DNA from 2 places in the Kosakonia sp. Marseille-Q7440 genome. Region 2 is predicted to be linked to the other one. Evidence: predicted binding sites of a transcription regulator. Region 2 holds the regulator's gene; the other holds the start of a gene.
The links. The regulator sigma-54, encoded in region 2, starts transcription at its own class of promoters, with help from an activator protein. The targets are predictions, from matches to a motif close to GTTGGCACANNTTTCGCTNT.
Positions count from the first base shown of each region.

Region 1: the regulator sigma-54 is predicted to act here: its motif matches at 2,238-2,257, upstream of hypA (hydrogenase maturation nickel metallochaperone HypA).

Region 1 is NZ_CBCPLT010000002.1:1,115,402-1,120,993, forward strand. Features, by position in the region: gene hypD (hydrogenase formation protein HypD) at 1-725, opposite strand, end outside; gene ACWPW2_RS19055 (HypC/HybG/HupF family hydrogenase formation chaperone) at 725-997, opposite strand; gene hypB (hydrogenase nickel incorporation protein HypB) at 988-1,860, opposite strand; gene hypA (hydrogenase maturation nickel metallochaperone HypA) at 1,864-2,211, opposite strand; gene hycA (formate hydrogenlyase regulator HycA) at 2,409-2,876, shown strand; gene ACWPW2_RS19075 (4Fe-4S dicluster domain-containing protein) at 2,973-3,581, shown strand; gene hycC (formate hydrogenlyase subunit 3) at 3,578-5,392, shown strand; gene ACWPW2_RS19085 (respiratory chain complex I subunit 1 family protein) at 5,395-5,592, shown strand, end outside.
Region 2 is NZ_CBCPLT010000002.1:652,732-658,323, reverse strand. Features, by position in the region: gene kdsD (arabinose-5-phosphate isomerase KdsD) at 1-117, shown strand, start outside; gene kdsC (3-deoxy-manno-octulosonate-8-phosphatase KdsC) at 132-698, shown strand; gene lptC (LPS export ABC transporter periplasmic protein LptC) at 695-1,270, shown strand; gene lptA (lipopolysaccharide ABC transporter substrate-binding protein LptA) at 1,239-1,799, shown strand; gene lptB (LPS export ABC transporter ATP-binding protein) at 1,806-2,531, shown strand; gene rpoN (RNA polymerase factor sigma-54) at 2,580-4,013, shown strand; gene hpf (ribosome hibernation promoting factor) at 4,036-4,323, shown strand; gene ptsN (PTS IIA-like nitrogen regulatory protein PtsN) at 4,404-4,895, shown strand; gene rapZ (RNase adapter RapZ) at 4,941-5,592, shown strand, end outside.

The DNA.
Region 1 (5,592 bases), 460 kb from region 2:
TGCTCGACCAGCATCAGCACGCCCTGTAACAGGTCGAGCGGCTCAAAACCGGCGACCACCAGCGGGCGCTGAAACTCATCGGCAATAAAGGTATAGGCATCGGTGCCAATCACCATGCTGACGTGGCCGGGCGCGAGAAAGGCGTCGATGCCGTTATCGGGCTGCTCAAGCAGGCTGCGCAGGGTCGGGATCAGCGTGATGTGCTGGCAGAAGAACCAGAAGTTGTTGATATCGCGCGCTTTCGCCTGCTGTAGCGTGATGGCGGTGGCAGGCATGGTGGTTTCGAAGCCGAGGCCGAAAAAGACCACTTTACGCTGCGGGTTTTTCTCCGCCAGCGCCAGCGCATCGAGCGGCGAGTAGACGATGCGCACATCCGCGCCGTGCGCTTTCGCTTGCAGCAGGGAGCCGTTTTTGCCCGGCACACGAATCGCATCGCCGAAGGTGCAGAAGATCACCTCCGGGTGGCTGGCAATCTCTACGCAGGTGTCGATGCGCCCCATCGGCAGGACGCAGACCGGGCAGCCGGGGCCGTGGATAAACTCAATATTCTCCGGCAGCAGCTGGTCGAGGCCAAATTTGAAAATGGCATGGGTGTGGCCGCCGCACACCTCCATAATGCGCAGCGGTCGCGCGGCGGTGTAAGCCAGCCCGGTGGCGCGCTCTCGCAGGCGGGCGATAAGCTGCATCACCTGCTCCGGGGCGCGGTATTCATCGACAAAGCGCATCACCCCTCCTCGCCGTAGAGCAGCGCGCCGACATCCGGCTCAACGTCGAACATATTTTGCAGCGCCGCCAGCGTTTCGCGCGCTTCCGCTTCGTTGATGATGCTCATGGCAAAGCCGACGTGCACCAGCACCCACTGGCCGATACGCGAGCGACCTTGCTCATCTTCACTGCCGACCAGCGTTAAATCGACATTACGCTGGATGCCGCTGACGTCGACTTTCGCTTGCAGGCCGTCAATGGCGCAGATTTGCCCCGGAACGCCTATGCACATCGTTGCGCCTCCAGCCACTCAAGCCACGCGTCCATGCCGTCGCCTTTGGTGGCGGAAACCAGCAGGATCTCAATCTCCGGGTTCACCTCCCGGGCGTAGGCAATGCACTGCTCAACATCGAAGTTGAGGTAGGGAAGCAGATCGACTTTGTTGAGCAGCATCAGCGAGGCGGCGGCGAACATATGCGGATATTTGAGCGGCTTATCCTCGCCTTCGGTTACAGAGAGCACCGCCACTTTATGCCGTTCGCCGAGGTCAAAACTCGCCGGGCAGACCAGATTGCCGACGTTCTCAATAAACAGGATGCCCTGCTCAGCGAGCGGCAGACGCGGCGCGGCATCGGCAATCATCTGCGCGTCGAGGTGGCAGCCTTTGCCGGTATTAACCTGAATCGCCGGGGTACCGGTGGCGCGGATGCGCGCGGCGTCGTTAACGGTTTGCTGATCGCCCTCAATCACCGCGCAGGGGAGGCGGTTTTTCAGGCGCAGCAGGGTTTCCGTGAGCAGGGTAGTTTTGCCGGAGCCGGGGCTGGAGACCAGGTTCAGCACCAGTTGCTGGCGGGCCGCGAAGCGCGCGCGGTTGCGGGCGGCGATGCGGTTGTTCTTATCCAGCACGTCGATCTCAACTTCCAGCATCCGCCGCTGACTGATGCCCGGCGCGTGGGTTCCCGCTGCGCCGTGTCCATAATGCAGGTCGCCTTCGTCAAGCTGAGTCGGGCTGAATGCATCGGTTTTGACCCCGGTAATGGTCAGCGCCGGGCGCGTCGCCGGAGCGAAGGGGGCGCTGCGAAAGGCAGAGTGGGGGTTATGTTCATCGCCTTCTATATAGCGGTTTCCATCCTGACAACCACATGTCGTACACATTGCTTACTCCTCAATTTCCAGTCGCTGAATTTGCATACCGTCGTCGGCGACGATCTGCAACTGGTCGCTGTGGCATTGTGGACAGCGGCGTACACGCTGACTGAGTAACGTCACATACTGCTGGCAAGACTCACACCAGCACTCGGCCTGTTGTTGTTCGATATGCAGTCTACAACCTTCCGCCAGGCTGCCGCGGCAGACCAGATCAAAACAAAACGTTAAAGCGTCCGTTTCGACGCAAGAAAATGCGCCCACCTTCAGCCAGACGCCGGTGACCTTGCGTGCGCCATTCGCCGCCGCCTGTTGTTCAATCACCTCCAGCGCGCGCTGGCACAACGTGATTTCATGCATAACGCCTCCTTATCATTTCCCCTGCTAATGCAATAACAGTGCCACTCCCGGTTTAGTCAGGGTGACGATGACGACAATGACGAGATGACACGTCGAAACACGCTCCGGTTTTTATAAAATGATTAAAAATCAATTGCTTGAAAACTGGCATGGATGATGCTTATCAGCAGTTGTTTCAATTAAGCGGGTAAGCTGAGATGACGATTTGGGAAATTAGCGAAAAGGCGGATTACATCGCCGGACGGCACCACCGTCTGCAAGAGGCGTGGCGCAGTTACTGCAATACGCTGGTTCAGGGCATTACGCTCGCCAAAGCGCGTTTGCACCACACCATCGGCTGTGCGCCGGAGCAGCAGCTCTGCTTCGTACTGTTCGATCACTTCACGGTTTACATCACCCTGAGCGGCGGCTTTAACGGCCACACCATTGAGTACGCGATTGCCAATAAAGGCAGTGAAGAGAAGCGTTTAATCGCCGAAGCGCGGCTCACCAGCGACGGAAAAATTGATGGTCTGTTTGACGTCCGCGATCGCGAAAAGGTGCTTGAGCATTACCTCGGCAAACTCGCCGCCGTGTACGACAACCTCTATGCCGCAATGGAAGCCGATACGCCGGTCAACCTCACCACCCTTGCCCGCGACGGGCACTCGCCGGTGCTGGCCTGAGCTGGAGTGTCGACGGGTGTCGAGATGACACCGAAAGCGACATGTTTCGTCAAAAATGACTGCCCGTAAGCGGGCGACTCACCTGAGGATCGACTGGTGAACCGTTTTGTAATTGCCGACCCGGCGCTCTGTATTGGCTGCCACACCTGCGAGGCGGCCTGCGCCGAGACGCACCGCACGTATGGGTTGCAGGCGATGCCGCGCCTGCGCGTTATGCGCAGCCAACATGAATCCGCGCCGCAGCAGTGCCACCACTGTGAAGATGCGCCCTGCGCCGGGGTCTGCCCGGTGAACGCCATCAACCGTGAGGATGGCGCGGTGCAGCTCAACGAGAGCCTCTGCGTCAGCTGTAAGCTCTGCGCGATTGCCTGTCCGTTCGGCGCGATTGAGTTTTCCGGCAGCCGTCCGCTGGATATTCCGGCCAACGTCAACACGCCGAAAGCGCCCGCCGCACCGCCGATGCCTGCGAAAGTGAGTTCGCTGCTCGACTGGGTACCGGGTGTGCGCGCCATCGCCGTGAAGTGCGACCTCTGCTATTTCGACGCCGACGGCCCGGCCTGCGTGCGCATGTGCCCGACCAAGGCGCTGCACCTGGTCAGCCCGCACGACATCAATCGCGCCAGCCGCCGCAAACGCGAGCAGACCATTAATAGCGATTACGGCGATCTGGCGCAGTTTGCGCAGAATAACGGGAGTGCAAAATGACGCTTTTCTCTTTGTTGAGCGGCGCGGTCGTCACACTGAGCGCTGCTGCGCTGCTGGCGGGCCTGCTGAGCGCGTTCAAACCCCTGAGCGGTTTCTTCGCCGGTCTTGGCGGCGCGGCTGGCTGCCTGCTGGCGACGGCTGCGGGTGCTGGCGCACTGCTCGACGGGCAAACCGTGAGTGGTATTGTGCCGCTCATCAACCTTCATCTGTTGCTCACGCCGCTGAGCGCTGTCTGGCTGCTGACGCTTGGCGTCTGCGGCTTCTTTATCAGCCTCTTTAACCTGGCGTGGCACCGCCATCAGGCGGTAAAAGCCAATGGCCTGCTGATTAACCTTCTGCTGGCGGCGGCGATCTGCGCGGTGAGCGCAGCTAACCTCGGCGCGCTGGTGGTGATGGCGGAGATCATGGCGCTCTGCGCGGTGTTCCTCACCGGGTGCAGCGCCTCCGGCAAACTCTGGTTCGCCCTCGGGCGTCTCGGCACGCTGCTGCTGGCGCTGCTCTGCTGGCTGCTGTGGCAGCGCTACCAGACTCTCGATTTTAGCGTGCTGAGCCTGCACCCGCTGAGCGGCGGCCTCTGGCTGCTCGGCGTGATTGGTTTTGGCCTGCTGGCGGGGATCATCCCGCTGCACGCCTGGGTGCCGCAGGCCCATGCCAACGCCCCGGCTCCGGCGGCGGCGCTCTTCTCCGCCGTGGTAATGAAAGTCGGGCTGTTCGGCATCCTGACGCTCTCTTTATTTGGCGGGCAACCGCCGCTGTGGTGGGGCGTGCTGCTGCTGGCATTTGGTCTGCTGACCGCGTTTGTCGGCGGGCTTTATGCGCTGATGGAGCACAACATTCAGCGGCTGCTGGCTTACCACACGCTGGAGAACATCGGCATTATCCTGCTCGGCCTTGGCGCGGGCATCAGCGGGCTTGCGCTGCGCCAGCCTGCGCTGGTGGCGCTCGGGCTGGTCGGCGGTCTCTATCATCTTTTCAACCACAGCCTGTTTAAGTGCACGCTGTTTCTCGGCGCGGGCGCGCTCTGGTTTGCCACCGGTTTTCGCGATATCGAAAAACTGGGCGGCCTCGGTAAACGCATGCCGCTTATCTCGCTGGCGATGCTGGTCGGCCTGATGGCGATGGCCGCGCTGCCGCCGCTCAACGGTTTCGCCGGCGAGTGGGTGATCTACCAGGCCTTCTTCCGCTTAAGCGCCAGCGGCAGTTTCCTGCTGCAAGTGATGGGGCCGCTGCTGGCGGTTGGGCTGGCCATCACTGGCGCGCTGGCGGTGATGTGCATGGCGAAAGTCTATGGCGTCACCTTCCTTGGCGCACCGCGCAGCGCGCAGGCAGAAAATCCGCACCCGTTGCCGTGGCTGATGAGTGTAAGCGTGGCGGCGTTGGCAATCTGCTGTGTGATTGGCGGGGTTGCCGCGCCGTGGCTGCTGCCGCGCCTGTTCAGTGCCGTGCCGCTGCCGCTTGAAACGGCGAACACCGTGGTGTCGCAACCGATGATTGCCCTGCTGCTGATTGCCGCGACGCTGCTGCCGCTGGTGCTGCTCGTGCTGCTGAAGGGCGACCGCCTGCCGTCCCGCAGCAGGGGGGCAGCGTGGGTGTGTGGTTACGACCATGAAGCATCGATGGTCATCACCGCCCACGGTTTTGCGATGCCGGTTAAAGCGGCCTTCGCGCCGGTACTCGCGCTGCGCAAATGGCTGGAGCCAACGCTCTCGCTGCCCGTCTGGCGGGGCGACGCCGCGCCGCTGCTGTTTCGTCGCCTGGCGCTGATTGAGCTGGCGGTGCTGGTGGTTGTGGTGATTTCCCGAGGAGCCTGAAGATGAGTTTTCTGTTTGCTGTTGTACAGGCGCTGGTGCTGTTCGCCCTTGCGCCGTTGCTTTCCGGCATCAGCCGCGTGGCGCGTGCGCGTCTGCATAACCGGCGCGGGCCGGGCGTGCTGCAAGAGTATCGCGATCTGTTCAAACTGCTTGGGCGGCAGAGCGTCGCCCCGGCGGCTTCCGGCTGGGTCTTTCGCCTG
Region 2 (5,592 bases):
GTCGATGCCCTGAACCTGATGCAATCCCGTCACATTACCTGCGTACTGGTTGCCGATGGTGAGCAGTTACTGGGTGTGTTACATATGCATGACTTACTGCGCGCGGGCGTGGTGTAAAGAAGGACATAAGAATGAGTAATGCTGGCGCGTCGCTTGCCACCTGCTATGGGCCGGTAAGCACGCAAGTCATGGAGAAAGCCGCGAAGATTCGCCTGCTGATCCTCGATGTGGATGGCGTGCTGTCCGATGGGCTCATCTATATGGGCAATAATGGCGAAGAGCTAAAAGCGTTCAATGTCCGTGACGGTTACGGCATTCGCAGCGCCCTCACCTCCGGTATTGAGATGGCGATCATTACCGGGCGTAACGCTAAACTGGTAGAAGATCGCTGTGAAACGCTGGGCATCACACATCTCTACCAGGGGCAATCCGACAAAATGATCGCCTACCGGGAGCTACTTGCCCGCCTCGATTTGACCGCCGATCAGGTTGCCTATATCGGCGACGATTTGATCGACTGGCCGGTAATGGCGGAGATTGGCCTGAGCGTTGCCGTTGCCGATGCACACCCGCTGCTCAGCGCGCGCGCCGATTACGTAACGCGGATTAACGGCGGTCGCGGTGCGGTGCGTGAAGTGTGTGACTTACTGCTGCTGGCACAGGGCAAGCTGGATGAAGCCAAAGGGCAATCAATATGAGTAAAACCAGACGTTGGGTCATTATTCTGCTGGCGCTGGTCGCACTGGTTCTGATTGGTATTAACTTCACCACTCAGGATGCGCCGGAACAGAGCGCCGCAAACAGTTCAGATCCGACTTATAAAAGCCAACATACGGATACTGTCGTTTACAGCCCGGAAGGCGCGCTGAACTATCGCCTGATCGCGCAGAATGTGGAGTACTACTCTGCCGATAGTATTAGCTGGTTTGCCAAACCGGTGTTAACCACCTTCGATGAGAACAAAGTACCGACCTGGTCTATCAAGTCGGATAAAGCAAAGCTCACCGACGACAAAATGCTTTACCTCTATGGACATGTCGAAGTTAACGCACTGACTGCGGACGCACAATTACGCAAAATCACCACGGATAACGCCCGGATCAACCTGGTCACCCAGGATGTTTTCTCAGACGATCAGGTTACGTTATACGGAACAACATTTAATTCCACCGGCCTGAAAATGCGCGGCAATTTACGCAGCAAAAACGCCGAGCTGATTGAAAAGGTTAGAAGCTCCTATGAAATTCAAAACAAACAAACGCAGCCTTAATCTTCTCCTGGCGGGTACGCTCTTCGCTGCCGCGCTTCCGGCGCTCGCTGTGACCGGGGATACCGAACAGCCGATCCACATCGACTCCGATCAGCAGTCGCTGGATATGCAGGGGAATGTTGTCACCTTCACCGGCAATGTCGTCGTGACGCAGGGGACCATTAAGATCAACGCCGATAAGGTGGTGGTCACCCGTCCGGGCGGCCAGCAGGGCAGAGAGATTATCGACGGTTACGGTAATCCGGCCACCTTCTACCAGATGCAGGACAACGGCAAGCCGGTGAAAGGCCACGCTTCGCAGATGCACTACGAACTGGAAAAAGATTTCGTCATCCTGACCGGTAACGCCTATCTCGAGCAGTTAGACAGCAATATTGCTGGCGACAAAATCACCTACCTGGTGAAAGAGCAGAAGATGCAAGCGTTCAGCGACAAAGGCAAGCGCGTAACTACCGTGCTGGTACCGTCGCAGTTGCAGGACAAGAGCAATAAATCCGCCCCGGCCCCGGCGCAAAAGAAGAGTAATTAATCCGTTATGGCAACATTAACTGCAAAGAATCTCGCCAAGGCTTACAAAGGCCGTCGCGTGGTCGAAGACGTCAGTCTGACCGTTAATTCCGGTGAAATCGTCGGCTTGCTTGGCCCTAACGGCGCAGGGAAAACCACCACCTTCTATATGGTGGTCGGGATTGTTGCGCGCGATGCCGGCAACATCATTATTGATGATGAAGATATCAGCCTGCTGCCGCTGCATGCGCGCGCGCGCCGCGGCATCGGCTATTTACCGCAGGAAGCCTCCATCTTCCGCCGCCTCAGCGTTTACGACAACCTGATGGCAGTGCTGCAAATTCGTGACGATCTCACCGCGGAACAGCGAGAAGATCGCGCCAATGAGCTGATGGAAGAGTTCCACATCGATCACCTGCGCGACAGCATGGGCCAGGCGCTCTCCGGCGGTGAACGTCGCCGCGTCGAGATTGCCCGCGCGCTGGCGGCAAACCCGAAATTTATCCTGCTCGATGAACCCTTTGCGGGCGTTGACCCGATCTCGGTTATCGACATCAAACGCATTATCGAGCATCTGCGCGACAGCGGGCTTGGGGTGCTGATTACCGACCACAATGTGCGCGAAACGCTGGCCGTGTGTGAGCGCGCCTATATTGTCAGCCAGGGACATCTCATCGCCCACGGCACGCCGCAGCAAATCCTTGAAGACGAACATGTTAAGCGCGTATATCTTGGGGAAGACTTCAGACTCTGATAGGGTAAGGTTTATTGACATTTTTTGTCGGAGAGTGCTGCTCTGAATATGAAGCAAGGTTTGCAACTACGGCTTAGCCAACAGCTAGCCATGACGCCGCAACTGCAACAGGCCATTCGCCTTTTGCAGTTGTCCACGTTGGAACTTCAGCAGGAACTTCAGCAGGCGCTGGAGAGCAATCCACTGCTGGAACAAACCGATCTTCACGAAGAAGTGGATAGCGAACAGGTTCAGGAAAAAGATGGCCTGGACACCGCAGATGCGCTTGAACAGAAAGAGATGCCCGACGAACTGCCGCTCGATGCCAGCTGGGATGAGATCTACACCGCGGGCACCCCATCAGGCAGCAGTAACGATTACATTGATGATGAACTGCCGATCTACCAGGGCGAAACCACCCAGTCGCTGCAGGATTACCTGATGTGGCAGGTTGAGTTGACGCCCTTCTCCGATACGGATCGCGCCATTGCGACGTCGATCGTTGATGCCGTGGACGAAACCGGTTATCTCACCGTGACGCTGGAGGAGATCCTCGAGAGCATGGGAAATGACGAGATCGGCATGGATGAAGTCGAAGCGGTGCTAAAGCGCGTTCAGCGTTTCGATCCCGTTGGCGTAGCGGCGCGCGATCTGCGCGACTGCCTGCTGGTTCAGCTCTCCCAGTTCGCGAAAGCGACGCCATGGTGTGAAGAGGCCCGACTGATTATCTGCGATCATCTCGATCTGCTGGCCAATCACGACTTTCGCTCGTTGATGCGCGTGACGCGCCTGAAAGAGGATGTGCTGAAAGAGGCTGTCACTCTGATCCAGTCCCTCGATCCGCGCCCCGGTCAGTCGATCCAGACCAGCGAGCCAGAGTATGTGATCCCCGATGTGCTGGTGCGCAAGCACAACGGGCGCTGGACGGTGGAGCTTAACGCCGACAGCATTCCGCGTCTTAAGATCAACCAGCAGTATGCAGCGATGGGCAGCGGCGGGCGTAATGACGCCGATACGCAGTTCATTCGCAGTAATTTGCAGGAAGCGAAGTGGTTGATCAAAAGCCTGGAGAGCCGCAATGACACGCTGCTGCGCGTCAGCCGCTGCATCGTCGAGCAGCAGCAGGCGTTCTTTGAGCAGGGCGAAGAGTTTATGAAACCGATGGTGCTGGCGGATATCGCCCAGGCCGTCGAGATGCACGAGTCGACCATCTCTCGTGTGACCACCCAGAAGTACCTGCACAGTCCTCGCGGCATTTTTGAACTGAAGTATTTCTTCTCCAGCCACGTGAATACCGAAGGCGGCGGCGAAGCCTCCTCCACGGCCATTCGCGCACTGGTGAAGAAGTTGATCGCCGCGGAAAACCCTGCAAAACCGCTGAGCGACAGTAAGCTGACGACGCTGCTCTCCGATCAGGGGATCATGGTCGCGCGGCGAACCGTTGCGAAGTATCGAGAATCTTTATCCATTCCGCCGTCTAACCAGCGTAAACAGCTGGTGTGACCCAACCGATAAGGAAGACACTATGCAGCTAAACATCACCGGACAAAACGTTGAGATTACCGATGCCCTGCGCGAGTTTGTAAACAGCAAATTTGCCAAGCTGGAGCACTATTTCGACAGGATTAATCAGGTTTATGTTGTGTTGAAAGTGGAAAAGGTGACGCACATTTCAGATGCCACGCTGCATGTGAATGGAGGCGAGCTGCATGCCAGTGCGGAAGGACAAGATATGTATGCTGCTATTGACGGTTTAATTGATAAACTGGCGCGGCAGCTCACGAAGCATAAAGATAAACTGAAACAACACTAATTGTCCGGGCGTCCGTCTGGCGCGTTGCACCCGACCGCAACCCGGTTGGGTGCTGGCTCCGGCGTCGCTTAGGTGAAATTATGATGAATAACGATTCGGCTCTTCAACTGAGCACAGTACTTAACCAGGAATGCACCCGTAGCGGCGTTCACTGCCAGAGTAAAAAACGCGCGCTGGAAATTATCAGCGAGCTGGCGGCGAAACAGTTAGGCCTGCCGCCGCAGGTGGTCTTCGAGGCGGTTCTTACGCGTGAAAAGATGGGCAGTACCGGCATTGGTAACGGTATCGCCATTCCTCACGGCAAGCTCGAGGAAGATACACTGCGCGCCGTCGGCGTGTTTGTGCAACTCGAAACGCCTATTGCCTTCGACGCTATCGATAATCAACCCGTCGATCTGCTCTTTGCCCTGCTGGTGCCGGCAGATCAGACCAAAACGCATCTGCATACCCTTTCGCTGGTCGCCAAACGGCTGGCGGATAAAACCATTTGTCGACGCCTGCGCGGCGCGCAGAGTGATGAAGAGCTGTATGAGATCATCACGCAGACAGAAGGCGAGCGCGGCGATGCGTAACCGGGTAAGACTCTACTTGTCAGTCGTTCTGAGGAGAAATGACCCATGGTCCTGATGATCGTCAGTGGTCGTTCGGGTTCAGGGAAATCCGTGGCGCTACGCGCACTGGAAGATATGGGTTTCTACTGTGTTGATAACCTGCCGGTTGTGCTGTTGCCGGAACTGGCGCAAACCCTCGCCGATCGCCAGATCTCTGCCGCCGTCAGTATCGATGTGCGCAATATGCCGGAGTCGCCGGAGATCTTTGAGCAGGCGATGAGCAATCTGCCGGAGGCGTTTTCGCCGCAGTTGCTCTTTTTAGATGCGGATCGCAACACCCTGATTCGCCGCTACAGCGACACGCGTCGCCTGCACCCGCTCTCAAGCAAAAACCTGTCGCTGGAGAGCGCCATCGATGAAGAGAGCAATCTGCTTGAGCCGCTGCGTTCGCGTGCCGATCTGATTGTTGATACCTCAGAGATGTCAGTGCATGAGCTGGCGGAGATGCTGCGCACTCGCCTTTTAGGCAAACGCGAGCGCGAACTGACCATGGTCTTCGAATCCTTCGGCTTCAAGCACGGCATCCCTATCGATGCTGATTACGTCTTTGACGTGCGCTTCCTGCCGAACCCGCACTGGGATCCGAAGCTGCGTCCGATGACCGGCCTCGATAAGCCCGTTGCCGCGTTCCTCGACAGGCACACCGAAGTGCATAACT